Linked DNA regions of Nonomuraea africana. The protein of the gene in region 2 interacts with the protein of the main gene of each other region in a pairwise test. Links are inferred from orthologs where the notes say so. Each region holds a gene or a part of one and is shown on either strand. Other genes may lie near its edges.

Region 1 (7,512 bases), 510 kb from region 2 along the record:
CGATCGCGAGGCCCAGCAGCTCGCGGAGCGGGCCGGGGGCGCCGCCGTCGTGGACCTGGTCCGACTCGTCGACCACGCCGCTGAACGGGCCGACGACCAGCTCGCCCGTGACCGACGCCAGCGCCTTGGCCTGCTCGGCCGTACACAGGTAGAGGTTGGGCACGATCACCACGCGGTAGGCCGACAGATCACGGTCCGGGGGCGCCAGGTCGACGGCGATCCCGCGGGCGTGCAGCGGCGCGTACCAGGCCAGCAGCAGGTCCTTGAGCTTGAGGCGGTTCGACGGCATCGACTCCGGCGCCTCCAGACCCCACCAGCTGTCCCAGCCCAGGACGAGCGCCACCTCTGCGCGCGTGGTGGTACCCGCGACCTCGGCCAGCCGCTGGAGGTCCGCGCCGAGCCGCAGCGTGTCCTGCCAGCCGCGCGTCGTGGTGCCACCGTGCGGGAGCAGGGCCGAGTGGAACTTCTCCGGACCGTACTTCGCCTGTCGCCACTGGAAGAACATCACTCCGTCGGCGCCGTGGGCCACCGCCTGGAGGCTGTGCAGGCGCATCATGCCGGGCGGCTTGGGCACGTTGACCTCGCGCCACGACACCGCCGACGGCGCCGACTCCAGCAGCAGCCAGGGGCGTTGCTTGAGCGAGCGCATGAGGTCATAGCTCAGGGCGACCGCCACGTGCGACTCGGGGTCGGCCGGGTCGGGGTAGGCGTCGTCGCTCACCAGGTCCTCGGCCGCCGCCCACGACCAGTAGTCGAGACCGTGCAGGATGCTCATGAAGTTCGTGGTGACCGGTACGGCCGGCGTGACCTCGCGCAGCGCGTCCCGCTCGGCGGTGAACAGCTCCAGCAGCGCGTCGCTGCAGAAGCGGCGCCAGTCGAGGAGTTGGGCCGGGTTGACGGGGCCTGGCGCCTTGCGGGGCGGCTCGATCTGCTCGAACCCCGTGTAGTGCTGACCCCAGCAGGAGGTGCCCCAGGCGGTGTTCAGCGCGCCGACCGTGCCGTAGCGGGCCTGCAGCCAGGCGCGGAAGTGGCGGGCGGACTCGGGGCAGAAGCATTCGAGCGTGTGGTCGGCGTACTCGTTGCCGACGTGCCACATCGCCAGCGCCGGATGCTCGGCGTACCGGGTGGCGATCGCCGTCGCGAGGCGCACGGTGTGCTCGCGGAAGACCGGCGAGCTGGGGCAGTATCCCTGCCGGGACCCGAACTCCAGCCGCACTCCATGGGCGTCGACCGGCATGGCCTCCGGGTGCGCCCTGACCAGCCAGGGCGGCGGGGTGGCGGTCGCGGTGGCCAGGTCGGCGGACACCCCGTGCTCGTGGAGGAGGTCGAGGACGCGGTCCAGCCACCCGAAGTCGTACACGCCCGGCGCGGGCTCGAGCCGCGACCAGGAAAAGACCGCGACGGTGGCCATGGTGACCCCGGCCTCGGCCATGAGCCGGACGTCCTCGGCCCAGACCTCCTCCGGCCATTGCTCGGGGTTGTAGTCACCGCCGAACAGCAGCCCCGGCACTCGGGTCAGGCGCACTCCTTTGATCCTTTCTGGATGTCCGTAAATCTGTATTCAGAATTCATAGTGTAGTATTTTGCATTACGTCAAGCGCTAAGCAGATCAGGGCCAAGACCTAAGGAGCCTCATGCCGATCGAGCGGCGACCGCTACGCGAGCAGATCAGGGAAGAGCTGCTGAGCAGGCTCGATCGGGGTGACTTCGCCGCGGGGACGGACATCAACGAGGTCGCGCTGGCGACCGAGCTCGGCGTCAGCCGCACCCCGCTGCGCGAGGCCCTGATCACCTTGGCGGGCGAGGGCGTGCTGGAAAGCAACCAGGGCAAGGGATTCCGGTTCGCGCCGGTGAGCCGGAACGAGTTCAGGGAGCTCTGCGAGATCGTCGCCGCGCTGGAGTCGCTGGCTCTCGAGCGCTCCGACCCCGCCTACCTGCGTGAGATCGCGCCCAAGCTACTCACGCTGGCCCGCGACTTCCCCGACAGCGTCGCCGAGCAGCAGGTGATAGAACGCCACGACGACGAGTGGCACGACCTGCTGCTGAGCGGCTGCCGCAACGAGCGCCTGCTGGATCTCATCACCAGCGTCAAGGCCGGGATGCGCCGCTACGCCCACCTGCTCGCGGGCGACGAGACGCCCCTGGAGCGCGAGCAGGCCGAGCACTGCCGCGTGGCCGAGCTCCTCATGGCCGGCGACCTGCCCCAGGCCGCCGAGGCCCTGCGCGACAACTGGGTCAACGGGATGGAGCGGATGATGTCGCGCATCCCCGCCTCCTCCTGACGGAGCATGCGTGATGGACGGGCGGCCACCGATCCCCCGAGGGGCACGGAGAAGCCCCGGGTACGACGCGGGACCCGCCCCGGCTCAGCGTCTCCAGGCAGGTCCCGTGTGGTGTTGCGGGCGGGAGAGGGCTACTTGATGCCGGCCTCGCGCATGTCCCTCAGCTCCCGCTTGAGCTCCTTGATCTCGTCGCGGAGCCGGGCCGCGACCTCGAACTGCAGGTCCGCCGCCGACTGGTGCATCTGCTCGGTCAGCGACTCGATCAGCGACTCCATCTGCGCGCGCGGCATCTCGCCCGCGATCGCCTTCGCGTGCTGCCCCGCCTGGCGAGCCGCGAACCCCGGCACGGGGGCCTTGCCGCGCGACTGCTGCCGCCCGCTGCCCATCAGCTGCTCGGTGTCGGCGTCCTCGCGCTGCAGCGAGTCGAGGATGTCGGCGATCTTCTTGCGCAGCGGCTGCGGATCGACGCCGTTGGCCTCGTTGTAGGCGATCTGCTTGGCCCGCCGCCGTGAGGTCTCCTCGATCGCCCGCTCCATCGACGGGGTGATCTTGTCGGCGTACATGTGGACCTGCCCGGAGACGTTTCGCGCCGCGCGGCCGATCGTCTGGATCAGCGAGGTCTCCGAGCGCAGGAAGCCCTCCTTGTCGGCGTCGAGGATGGCCACCAGCGACACCTCGGGCAGGTCGAGGCCCTCCCGCAGGAGGTTGATGCCGACCAGCACGTCGTACTCGCCCATCCGCAGCTCGCGCAGCAGCTCGATGCGGCGCAGCGTGTCGACCTCGCTGTGCAGGTAGCGCACCCTGATGCCGAGCTCGAGCAGGTAGTCGGTGAGGTCTTCGGACATCTTCTTGGTCAGCGTGGTGACCAGGACCCGCTCGTCCCTGTCGGCGCGCTCGCGGATCTCGTGCACCAGGTCGTCGATCTGCCCCTTGGTGGGCTTGATGACGACCTCGGGGTCGACCAGGCCGGTCGGGCGGATGACCTGCTCGACGACCTCGCCTTTGACTCTGCCCAGCTCGTAGGTGCCGGGGGTGGCCGACAGGTAGACGGTCTGGCCGATCCGCTCCAGGAACTCCTCCCACTTCAGCGGCCTGTTGTCCATCGCCGACGGCAGGCGGAAGCCGTGGTCGACGAGGGTGCGCTTGCGGGAGGCGTCGCCTTCGTACATGGCGCCGATCTGCGGCACGGTCTGGTGCGACTCGTCGAGCACCAGCAGGAAGTCTTCGGGGAAGTAGTCGAGCAGCGTGTTGGGCGCGCTGCCGGGCTCGCGGCCGTCCATGTGCCGCGAGTAGTTCTCGATGCCCGAGCAGGTGCCGACCTGGCGCATCATCTCGATGTCGTAGGTGGTGCGCATGCGTAGACGCTGCGCCTCCAGCAGCTTGCCCTGCCGCTCCAGCTCCGCGAGGCGCTCGACCAGCTCGGCCTCGATGCCCTCGACGGCCCTGGCCATGCGCTCCTCGCCCGCGACGTAGTGGGAGGCGGGGAAGATGTAGAGCTCTTCGTCCTCGGTGATGACGTCGCCGGTCAGCGGGTGCATCGTGGAGAGCTTCTCGATCTCGTCGCCGAACATCTCGATGCGGACGGCCAGCTCTTCGTACTTGGGGATGATCTCGATCGTGTCGCCGCGCACCCTGAAGGTGCCGCGGGTGAAGGCCAGGTCGTTGCGGGTGTACTGCATGTCGACCAGGCGGCGCAGCAGCTGGTCGCGGTCGACCTCCATGCCGACGCGGAGCCTCGCCATGCGGTCGACGTACTCCTGCGGGGTGCCCAGGCCGTAGATGCACGAGACCGAGGCGACCACGATCGTGTCGCGCCTGGTCAGCAACGAGTTGGTGGCCGAGTGGCGCAGCCGCTCGACCTCGTCGTTGATCGAGGAGTCTTTCTCGATGTAGGTGTCGCTCTGCGGGACGTAGGCCTCTGGCTGGTAGTAGTCGTAGTAGGAGACGAAGTACTCGACCGCGTTGTTGGGCAGCATCTCGCGCAGCTCGTTGGCGAACTGCGCGGCCAGCGTCTTGTTGGGCTGCATGACGAGGGCGGGACGCTGCAACCGCTCGATCAGCCAGGCGACCGTGGCCGTCTTGCCGGTGCCCGTGGCGCCGAGCAGGACGCTGTCCTTCTCACCCCTCGCGACCCTGCGCTCCAGCTCGGCGATCGCCGTCGGCTGGTCGCCGGAAGGGGTCATCTCGGTGACGACCTCGAAGGGCGCCACCTTCCGCTGCAAATCTGTTACCGGCCGCATGTTTCTCACTGTAGGTGGTGGCACCGACATTTCTTACGGCGAGCCGCCCCACCCCACCCCACCCCGGTCACCGGCTGACCCACGTCCGAGCACGCCACTCCAGCCGGACTCCGGTCCCCGCCGTCACGTCAGGGTCGTCTTTCCGGCCACTCGTGAACGTGTGCCCCCTCCACACCGTCTATATCGGGATGGAAGGGACCACATGACCGACGACCTGCTGTTCGAGACGTTCGTCGCCGACCGGGCCGACGCGCTGATGAGATGCGCCTACGCGCTCACCGGCAACCCGCACGACGCGGCGGATCTGGTGCAGGAGGCGCTGGTGCGGCTGCGCGGCTCCTGGTCGCGCGTGCGCGGCAAGCACGATCCCGAGAGCTACGTGAGGGTGACGATGACGCGCCTGCACATCACGGTGTGGCGCAGGCGGCGGCGCGAGTACCTCGCGGGGGAGCCTCCCGACCGGCAGGTCGCCGACACGCCGTCGCTGTGGGCCGACTTCGACTCCGACCTGTGGAGGCGGCTGCCCAGGCGCCAGCGGGCGATGATCGTGCTGCGCACCCCGGGCCTGTTCGCCTACGAGCTGGACGGCAAGCTGATCCTCGTCGACCTCACCGTAGCCGGACGCTGACCGTGTCGAAATCCTTTTGCAAGCGATCATCAAGGGATGGCCGATACGGTACGTATTCCCCCTGATTCGATGAGAGAGGTGCGATGTCTCGACCAAGAGAGGCCCTGATCCAGGCAGGTCAGGGCATAGCCCAGGCCGTGGCCCAAGGCGGCGACGTACGGCAGGCCATGGGGCAGGCCGTCGAGCAGGCCATGGGACAGGCAGGGCAGCTGGCCGGGCAGGCACCTGGTTTCCAGCTCAACCCGCGCGACTTCCTGGCCGCCCGTGACGGCGGTGCCTCGGTCGGCACGGTGATCGAGGCCCGCACGGCCTCCCTGAACGAGGCCGGCGAGATCATCAGCCGCAGCTTCACCGAGCAGGGCAGGAACGGCGAGCCGCTGCACGTCATCTCGCCCGTCGTGATCCCCAAGGGGAGCACGGCGAAGGTGCTCATCCCGCTCGGCATCCTCGTGGTGCTCGGCCTGGTCGGCGCGCTCGGCAACGTCGTGCCCGGCATCGACGTGCTGTTCGGCCCGCACTACTGGCTGGTGCTGGTGCTGGCCGCCGCCTTCCTGTGGTGGCGGCGCAGCGTCGTCATGGTGCCGGAGGGCTGCAAGGCGCTGATCACCAAGTTCGGCAAGCTGGTGCACATCGCCGACCCCGGCAGGGTGACGCTGTTCAACCCGTGGAAGCGGGTCAGCTACATCGTCAACACCACCCGCGAGTACCCGTTCAACGCGCCCATCCGCGAGGCGCCGACCCAGCAGGGCGTCAAGGCGAGCGTCGACCTGTTCCTGCAGTTCAGGATCGAGAACCCGGCGGAGTTCATCTTCGTGCTCGGCTCGGTCAGCGGCTTCCAGTCCAAGCTGCAGAACGCCATCAGCGAGGTCACCCGCTCGCTCATCTACGCCCAGCGCGCCGAGGACATCTACGACCTGGTGGGCGAGAGCACGCTCGGCATGCTCGACAACCTCAACCAGCAGTTCCTGCCTGCCGTACGGCTGACGGATGTCAACATCACGCACGCCGAGCCGTCCAGCCAGGAGTACCGGATGGACCTGGCGGCCCCCGAGATGGTCAGGGTGGCCAAGGAGGCCTACACCTACGAGTACGAGCTGCAGCTGCGCAAGGAGCAGAACGAGGGCGACCTGATCAAGGAGCTCGCCGGGCTTCAGGAGACGCTGAGCGCCATCCAGGCCGAGATCGCCGCCTACCAGGCGCGCATGGACACCGCGCTGGAGCGGGCCTCCCACCAGGCCAAGGCGCAGGCCAGGCAGCGGCTGGTGGAGGCGGAGTCGACCGCCAACGCCAACGCCGCGCTGCTGGAGGCGCAGGCGCTCGACATCCGCGCGCTGTCGGCCGCCGAAGCCCCCGAGATCCTCGACTACCGCTTCCAGCAGGACCTGCTGGACAAGCTGGAGTCGGTCGCCGGACGGCTGCCGCAGGTCGTGCAGGTCGGAGAGGAGAGCGACATCGACTTCCTCGCCCTGGCCCAGCAGCTGGTCGGCGGCAAGGACGCGGTGCTGTACTCGGCCGAGGACATGGCCGCGATCAGGTCGAGGCTGGCCGAGATCGAGCAGCGCGTCGAGGAGCGCGGCGAGGAGATCGCCGCGCTGCTCAAGGGCGGCCCCGGAACCACCGAGACCACGATCGTCGAGGAGGCCGCCGTCCCCGAGGTCCCCGGCCCCGGCTCCGCATGGCCGGCCGTGGACGTCGAGGCCACCATCGAGCGCCCGATGCGGATGCCGGCCCCCGAGCCGAGCCCGTCCGTGCCCAGCGCGCTGCCCGCCTACGAGCGGCCCGCCCCCGCGTCCCCGCCGCCTCCGCCGCCCGCTCCGCCGGTGAGCAGAGGCCCGGCCGTACCGGGCCAGCCGCCGGTGACGCCCCCGGCGACGCCGTCCGGGTGGCCCACGCCGCCGGACCCGCAGGGCGCCCGCCCGCTGGGCACCCCGGTCTGGCCCGCCCAGCCACCGCAGTCCAGCACCGACGCGCAGGAGGGTGAGACCCGATGAGCAGGGACTTCTCCAAGATCAAGGAGTCGCTGGCCTCCTGGTCCGACATCCGCCAGCTGCTGCGCGGCGGCGAGCAGGGCCAGCTCGTCCCCGTGGTCATCCCCAAGGACAGGCGCGGCTTCGCGTGGATGACGCTGGTGTTCCTGGCCGTGTACTTCGCCGGCATGGCCGTCGTCGCCGGGCTCGTGCTCGCGGCGCTGGCCGCCGTGCTGGTGCTGCTCATCGGGCTGATCTGGATGTGGCGGCGCGCCATCATCGAGATCGAGGAGGGCACCACGGGCGTCCGCAGCAGGTGGGGCGCCATCACCGGGGTGCTGCCCCCTGGCCGCCACTACCTGTGGCTGCCCTGGGACAGGGTGGACGCGGTCGTC
Region 2 (7,965 bases):
GGGTGCAGGCCCGTGAAGTCGGCGAAGTAGGAGTTGAGCCGCTGCCGCAGGCTCTTCGCCTTGCCCACGTAGATCACCCGGGCGTTGGCGTCGCGGAACCGATAGACCCCTGGAGAGTCGGGGATCGACCCGGACTTGGGCCGGAAACTCAAGGTGCTCGCCACGTTCAAAAGCCTATAGGCCGCCACCGACAACCAAGCTCTTCCCGGAGGACGGCAGGGAAACGGCAAGGCGCCCGCCGTACGGGAAGGTACGGCGGGCGGCGCGCTCACGCCAGCGTGATCGAGTCCCCTTCGACCTTGATGGCCACCTCGGGCAGCGGCTTGGTCGCCGGCCCGTCCTTGACCGACCCGTCCGCGATGCTGAACTTGCTTCCGTGGCAGGGGCAGTCGATCGTCCCCTCCGCGACCGACGCCACTGGACACCCCTGGTGGGTGCAGATGGCGCTGAAACACTTGAACTGGCCTGCCGTCGGCTGGGTCACGACGACCTTCTGCTCCTTGAAGATCGTCCCGCCTCCGACCGGCACGTCGGCCGTCGTGGTGAGTCCTGCCGTACTCGCTTCGCCGCCGGTGGCGGAGGTGGAGGCGGAGGGCGCCGCTGAGCCGGCCTGTGCCTGTGGGGCCGCGCTGGTCGTCGCCTCGCCGTCACCGCCACACGCCGCCAGCACCACGGCCAGGCCGCCCGCTCCCACACCCGCGATAACCGTCCTGCGGTTCTTAAGATCGTCTCGCATGCGAACCAACCAACCGCAGACAACTGAGAAATTTGTGAAAGAACGCGGCCTACGCCAGCGAAATCTTCTCGCCGTCAATCGTGATCTTCTTCTCCGCCAGCCCCTTGGTCGCCGGCCCGTTGGCCACGGAGCCGTCGGCGATGTTGTACTTGCTGCCGTGGCAGGGACAGTTGATGGTCCCGCCCTCGACGCTGTCCACCGGGCAGCCCTGGTGGGTGCAGATGGCCGTGAAGCACTTGAACTCGCCCGCTGACGGCTGCGTCACCACGACCTTCTGCTCGGCGAAGACCTTGCCGCCGCCCTCGGGGATCTCGGCCGTGCTGGCCAGTTCCTCCCCCGCGGGCTTCTCGTCCTGCTTCGACTGCGCGGATTCCGGAGCCGAGGAAGCGGGGGCCGCGGGCTCGGCCACGGTGTCGGCCGGCTGTCCGTATCCGGCGCAGGCGGTGAGCAGCGCGCCCAGGCTCACACCCCCGGCTCCCAGCACCACCGCGCGACGTGTCGCCTCTGCCATGATGATCACCCTCCAGGATCGCTGTCTCTTCTCAGGTACGGCCGCGCGTGCGCGCCGGTTCAGCCTTCCCCGAGCCGATCCTCGAAACCAGGTAGTTTTACCCGTTCACAGGATGACGATTCCGTCGCCCTCGACCTTGAGCGGGAACTCCGCCAGCGGCGCCTGGGCGGGGCCCTTGAGGCACTTGCCGCTGTCGAGGGCGAACTCGCTGCCGTGGCACGGGCAGGTCAGCACGCCGTCCTCGGGACGCGACACCGAGCAGCCCTTGTGCGGGCACCTGGCGGTGAACGCCTTGAAGACGCCCGAGGTGGGCTGGGTGACCACGATCTTCCACTCGTTGATCACCTTGCCGCCGCCCACGGGGACGTCGGCCTTCTTGGCGATGACCTTGCCCTTGATGCCGGGTGGCACGACCGCCGCGGCGGTGCCGTCCCCGCCTGCGCACCCGGCCAGCGCCACCCCGCACACGGCCACGCCCGCCGCTCCGAGCACCTCGCGCCGGCCCGGTGTGGGCATGCCACTACCCCGCTCCTCGCCTGCCATGTCGCCCCTCCGCGATCCCCCGACGCCCATGTCAGGCCGGGCCTTTACCTGCTATTCAGCATATTGAGGGCCCCCCGTGGTCCCGAATCCGGCCCCCGGGGGGTGGGCGGGGCGTCAGACAGAGAGGATCTTCCGCAGGAACCGGCCGGTGTGGCTCTCGTCCACGAGCGCCACCTCTTCGGGCGTGCCGGACGCCACCAGGGTGCCGCCGCGGGAACCGCCCTCGGGACCCATGTCGATGACCCAGTCGGCGGTCTTGATCACGTCGAGGTTGTGCTCGATCACGATCACCGTGTTGCCGCCGTCGACCAGTCGTCCGAGGACGCCGAGCAGCCGCCGGATGTCCTCGAAGTGCAGGCCGGTGGTCGGCTCGTCGAGCACGTAGATCGTCCGGCCCGTCTGGCGGCGCTGCAGCTCGGAGGCGAGCTTCACGCGCTGCGCCTCACCACCGGACAGCGTGGTCGCCGGCTGGCCGAGGCGCACGTAGCCCAGGCCGACGTCGTTGAGGGTCTGCAGGTGCCGCTTGATCGCCGGGATGGCGTCGAAGAACGACAGCGCCTCCTCGATCGGCATGTCGAGGACCTCGGAGATGGTCTTGCCCTTGTAGTGGACCTCGAGCGTCTCCCTGTTGTAGCGGGCGCCGTGGCAGACCTCGCAGGGGACGTAGACGTCGGGCAGGAAGTTCATCTCGATCTTGATGGTGCCGTCGCCGGCGCACGCCTCGCAGCGCCCGCCCTTGACGTTGAAGCTGAAGCGCCCCGGCTGGTAGCCGCGCACCTTCGCCTCGGTGGTCGCCGCAAACAGCTTGCGCACGTGGTCGAAGACCCCGGTGTAGGTCGCCGGGTTGGAGCGGGGGGTGCGGCCGATCGGCGACTGGTCGACGTGGACGACCTTGTCGACCTGGTCCATGCCGTTCACCCGCGAATGGCGGCCCGGCACCGTGCGGGCGCCGTTGAGCTCCTTGGCCAGCGCGTTGTAGAGGATGTCATTGACCAGCGTCGACTTGCCCGACCCTGACACTCCGGTGACCGCGGTGAACACGCCGAGGGGGAAGTCGATGTCGACGCCCTTCAGGTTGTGCTCGCGCGCGCCCTTCACCGTGATCTGCCGCTTCTTGTCGCGCTTGCGGCGCTTGGCGGGGATCGCGATGGACCTGCGGCCCGACAGGTAGGCGCCGGTCAGCGACTCCTCACTGGCGAGCAGGTCCTGGACGGTGCCCGAGACGACGACCTGGCCGCCGTGCTCGCCCGCGCCGGGGCCGATGTCGACCACCCAGTCGGCTGCGGCGATGGTGTCCTCGTCGTGCTCGACGACGATCAGCGTGTTACCCATGTCACGCAACCTGATCAGGGTGTCGAGCAGGCGCATGTTGTCGCGCTGGTGCAGGCCGATGGACGGCTCGTCGAGGACGTAGAGCACGCCGACGAGGCCCGAGCCGATCTGCGTGGCCAGGCGGATGCGCTGCGCCTCGCCACCGGCCAGGGTGCCCGCCGCGCGGTCCATCGTGAGGTAGTCGAGGCCGACGTCGAGCAGGAAGCCCATACGGGCGTTGATCTCCTTGACCACTCGCTCGGCGATGTGCATGTCGCGGTCGGACAGCTTCAGCGCGGCGAGGAACTTGGCGCACTCGCCGATCGACATGCCCGAGACGTCGGCGATCGACTTGTCGGCGACGGTCACGGCCAGCGAGACCGGCTTGAGCCGCTTGCCCTCGCAGGTCGGGCACGGGATCTCGCGCATGTAGCCCTCGAAGCGCTCACGCGTGGAGTCGCTCTCGGCCTCGGCGTGCCTGCGCTGCACCCACGGGATCACGCCCTCGTAGGTCGTGTAGTAGGAGCGCTGCCTGCCGTAGCGGTTGCTGTAGCGGACGTGGACCTGCTCGTCGTGCCCGTAGAGCAGGGACTTCTGCGCCTTCTTCGACAGCTTCTCCCACGGGGTGTCGAGGTTGAAGCCCATGGTCAGGCCGAGCGCCTCGACCAGGCGGACGAAGTACTCGCTGGTGTGGCCGCCGGCCCACGGGTTGAGCGCGCCGTCGCCGAGCGTCTTCTCCGGATCGGGCACGACGAGGTCGGGGTCGACCTCCATCTTCGTGCCGAGGCCGGTGCACTCGGGGCAGGCGCCGAAGGGCGAGTTGAAGGAGAACGAGCGCGGCTCGAGCTCCTCGAACGACAGGTCGTCGTACGGGCAGTAGAGATGCTCGGAGTAGAAGCGCTCACGGCCGGGGTCGTCGTCGGGCAGGTCGACGAATTCGAGCGTGATCGTGCCGCCGGACAGCGTCAGCGCGGTCTCGACCGAGTCGGTGAGCCGCCTGCGCGACGACTCCTTCACCGACAGCCGGTCGACGATGACCTCGATGTCGTGCTTCTCGTACTTCTTCAGCGTCGGCGGCTCCTCGAGGCGGATCACCGTGCCGTCGACCCTCGCCCTGGCGAAGCCCTTGGTCTGCAGCTCGCGGAACAGCTCGGCGTACTCGCCCTTGCGGCCCCTGACGACGGGGGCGAGCACCTGGAAGCGGGTGCCCTCGTCGAGCTCCATCACCCTGTCGACGATCTGCTGCGGGGTCTGCCTGGCGATCGGGCGCCCGCAGGCGGGACAGTGCGGCTTGCCGATGCGCGCCCACAGCAGCCGCAGGTAGTCGTAGACCTCGGTGATGGTGCCGACCGTGGAGCGGGGGTTGCGGCTGGTCGACTTCTGGTCGATGGAGACCGCGGGAGACAGCCCCTCGATGAAGTCGACGTCGGGCTTGTCCATCTGGCCCAGGAACTGCCGGGCGTAGGACGACAGGGACTCGACGTAGCGACGCTGGCCCTCGGCGAAGATCGTGTCGAAAGCCAGACTCGACTTGCCCGAGCCCGATAGCCCGGTGAAGACGATCAGGGAGTCTCGCGGAAGGTCGAGCGAGACGTCCTTGAGGTTGTGTTCACGTGCGCCACGCACGATCAAACGGTCTGCCACGGTGATCCCGACGTCGAAGGTGTTGATAGGTCCACGGGGGATGGTAGAGGGAGGCTCCGACAATTTCGGGGGTCCGCTGGCGCCCCGTCGAAAACTTCCCTCACCAGAGTACGGCTTTCTCCCGAGCCGGTACCGGTCCTTGCAGGTTCAACCACGTGAACTGCGGCATTATGCCCGCATGACCGTTCTGCCCTCTCTGCGCGCCGAACTCGCCGCCGCCACGGAGCGGCTCCTGTCCACCGCCGCCGAGCTGGATGACGCCGGCGTGACCGCGCCCTCGCTGCTGCCCGGCTGGACCAGGGGCCATGTGCTGACCCATCTCGCCCGCAACGCCGACGGCCTGGTCAATCTGCTCACCTGGGCCAGGACGGGGATCGAGACGCCGCAGTACCCGGACCCCGCCGCGCGGGCGGCCGGGATCGAGGCGGGCGCCGCCAGGAAGGCCGCCGAGCAGCGCGCCGACCTGGAGGAGAGCGCCGCCCGGCTGGCCGCGACGATCGAGGAGCTGCCCGCGCAGGCCTGGTCGGCGATGGTCTCCGCGCTCAGGCCGCCCCCGCACCCCGCCTGGTACGTGCTGGTACGGCGGCTGCGGGAGCTGGAGCTCCACCATGTCGACCTCGGCGCCGGATACACGCCCGCCAACTGGCCCGAGGCCTTCGTGCTGAGAGAGCTGCACGACTGCCTGGCCTGCTGGCCGTACGGCAGCGGCACGGTCAGCGCGATCCTGCTGGAGCGGCCCGCACGCGAGTGGCACGGACTGGGCGAGGGGCCCGTGGTGCGCGGCGGATCGCGCGAGGTGCTCGCCTGGCTGACCGGACGGTCAGCAGGGGAGGGGATTAGGGTGGTGTCCGAGGGGCCGCGCGCCACGGGCGAGCAGCTGCCGTCGCCACCACCGTGGCTGACCATGCCCGCCCCCGCGAACCTCCCGACGGCGCCTCCCGACATCTACCCAGAGGAGAGCCCATGACCTACACAGGCGATGTCCAGGTCGGCGGCCCTGCCGACGTGCGGGAGCTCGACAAGCTCACCATCACCAAGCTCGCCGTGGGCCCGTTCGACAACAATGCCTACCTGCTGCGCTGCACCGGCACCGGTGAAGGGGTGCTCATCGACGCCGCGGCCGAGCCCGACAGGCTGCTCGCGCTGATCAACGACCAGCCGCCGGCCGCGGTCATCACCACCCACCAGCACGGCGACCACTGGCAGGGGCTCGAGCAGGTGGTCAAGGTCACGGGAGCCGCCACGATCGCGCACCCGCTGGACGCTCCCGGGCTGCCGCTCACGCCCGACCGGCTGGTGGAGCACGGCGACCGGATCTCGGTCGGCGTGGTCACGCTCGAGGTCATCCACCTGCGCGGCCACACCCCCGGCTCGATCGCGCTGCTCTACGACGGCGGCGGCAGCGAGCAGCACCTGTTCACCGGCGACTCGCTGTTCCCCGGCGGGGTGGGCAACACCTGGAAGGACCCCGATCGGTTCACCCAGCTCTACGACGACGTGGTGGAGCGGGTCTTCGACCGGCTGCCCGACGAGACGTGGGTGTATCCGGGCCATGGAAAGGACACGACTCTCGGCGCGGAGCGGCCGTCGCTGCCCGAGTGGCGGGCCCGAGGCTGGTAGCCAGGCTGGTAGCCGGCCCTCTCGTACAGCAGGCACGATCCGCCCGGTCCACGGGCGCCGTTGCGGCGGCGCGCCCGAGGAGCGTCCCCTGGACGGAGCGGTGCCGGTGACGGCGGAGGCGCGTTGGGGGCCTGCCGTACGGGATGAATGACAAAAGGCTCGCGCACGCTTCCACGGGAAGCGGCGCGAGCCCCTTGTCCTGTCGTCAGTCGACGCCCGCGGATTCCTTGCGCTCCTTGCGCTGCTCGCGCTTGAAGAACAGCACCCGCAGCGGGATCGCCGCGACCAGCGCGATCTGCATCGTGGCGCCGACCTGGATGAGCGTGTCGCCACCCTGCGGCCACGCGGCCCACGCCGTGAGGCACGCCACGTTGATCATGATCCAGGCGAGCACGACGGCCGCCAGCTGCCCCTTGGGCTTGGGGTACTCGATGCGGCTCACCATCAGCCACGCGACCCCGAGCACCGCGGCCAGGGAGAACCAGTTGGGCTGGAACAGCAGCACGATCGAGACGACCGTCATCGCGCCCATCGGGATGGGCAGGCCCATGAAGTCGCCACTCTTGGTCTTGACGCAGGCGAAGCGGGCCAGTCGCACGCAGCCGGCGATGAGCACCGAGGCCGCGGCCACGATCACCGCCGTCAGCGGCAGCTTGCCGGTGAAACCGCCCCAGATCACGACCATGAACGCCGGCGCGAAGCCGAAGCTGATCACGTCGGCCAGGTTGTCGAGCTCGGCGCCCATGGCGGAGGCGCGGAAGCGCCGCGCCACCAGGCCGTCGAACAGGTCGCAGGTGGCTCCGATGAGCAGCAGGACCACCGCGGTGGCGAAGTAGCGCGGGTCGGGCAGGAAGCCGTCGCCCGCCTTCAGCGCCTGGATGGCCGAGGAGGCGAGCACGCACACGGCCAGGAAGCCGCACAGCGCGTTGCCCAGGGACAGCGAGTCGGCCGCCGACAGCCGGAAGGCCTTGCCCACCGGTCCGCGCGGCTCCTCGTCGTCGGCCTGCCAGCTTCCAGCGTCAGCCGCGGTCAATTGGAGTCACCCCCGCCACCGTCTTGTCGCCCACGGTGACCGCGGGGGAGATCCCTTCGGGAAGGTAGATGTCGACGCGCGAACCGAACCTGATGAGGCCGATCCGCTCCGTCTGCGCGACCTTGACGCCGGCATTCACGTACGGCACGATCCTGCGCGCCACCGCGCCCGCGATCTGCACCATCTCGATGTCGCCGAGCGCGGTCTCGAAATGCCACACCACGCGCTCGTTCTGGTCGCTGTCCTTGTTGAAAGCCGGCAGGAACCCACCCGCCACATGCTGCACGGACGTGACCGTTCCCGCAAGGGGTGCGCGGTTGACGTGCACGTTCAGCGGGCTCATGAAGATGGCGACCCTCGTGCGCCCGTCCGGCCACGAGTCGATGCTCTGCACGACCCCGTCGGCGGGAGAGAGGATCCTTCCCTCCCCCGGCACGCGGTCGGGGTCGCGGAAGAACCAGAGCATGGCTCCGGTGAGCGCGGTCAGCGGTACGGCCGCCACACCCCAGCGCCGGTCACGGCGGCTGAGGAGCGTCGTGGCGGCCGCGGCGGCCACGGTCGGGAAGA

The links.
Region 1: the proteins of uvrA (region 2) and uvrB interact in binary tests that used the Escherichia coli proteins (3 or more experiments, as listed by UniProt). The link is inferred for Nonomuraea africana from one-to-one orthologs.

The regions. Positions count from the first base shown.
Region 1 is NZ_JADBEF010000001.1:4,269,855-4,277,366, forward strand. The notes cover bases 1,969-4,889. They hold uvrB (excinuclease ABC subunit UvrB), read right to left. Parts: upstream 4,523-4,889; coding sequence 2,414-4,522; downstream 1,969-2,413. Other genes in these bases: H4W81_RS20210 (GntR family transcriptional regulator), read left to right, coding at 1,969-2,282; H4W81_RS20220 (sigma factor), read left to right, coding at 4,725-4,889. In the rest of the region: H4W81_RS20205 (beta-galactosidase), read right to left, coding at 1-1,525; more of H4W81_RS20210, read left to right, coding at 1,635-1,968; more of H4W81_RS20220, read left to right, coding at 4,890-5,150; H4W81_RS20225 (SPFH domain-containing protein), read left to right, coding at 5,234-7,141; H4W81_RS20230 (SPFH domain-containing protein), read left to right, coding at 7,138-7,512. UniProt on the Escherichia coli protein: The UvrABC repair system catalyzes the recognition and processing of DNA lesions. A damage recognition complex composed of 2 UvrA and 2 UvrB subunits scans DNA for abnormalities.
Region 2 is NZ_JADBEF010000001.1:3,763,925-3,771,889, forward strand. What follows is about bases 1,705-5,078. They hold uvrA (excinuclease ABC subunit UvrA), read right to left. Parts: upstream 4,746-5,078; coding sequence 1,905-4,745; downstream 1,705-1,904. Other genes in these bases: H4W81_RS17830 (Rieske (2Fe-2S) protein), read right to left, coding at 1,705-1,763; H4W81_RS17840 (maleylpyruvate isomerase family mycothiol-dependent enzyme), read left to right, coding at 4,924-5,078. Outside these bases: excinuclease ABC subunit UvrC, read right to left, coding at 1-170; H4W81_RS17820 (Rieske (2Fe-2S) protein), read right to left, coding at 269-736; H4W81_RS17825 (Rieske (2Fe-2S) protein), read right to left, coding at 786-1,247; more of H4W81_RS17830, read right to left, coding at 1,353-1,704; more of H4W81_RS17840, read left to right, coding at 5,079-5,712; H4W81_RS17845 (MBL fold metallo-hydrolase), read left to right, coding at 5,709-6,365; pssA (CDP-diacylglycerol--serine O-phosphatidyltransferase), read right to left, coding at 6,571-7,398; H4W81_RS17855 (phosphatidylserine decarboxylase), read right to left, coding at 7,385-7,965. UniProt on the Escherichia coli protein: The UvrABC repair system catalyzes the recognition and processing of DNA lesions. UvrA is an ATPase and a DNA-binding protein. A damage recognition complex composed of 2 UvrA and 2 UvrB subunits scans DNA for abnormalities.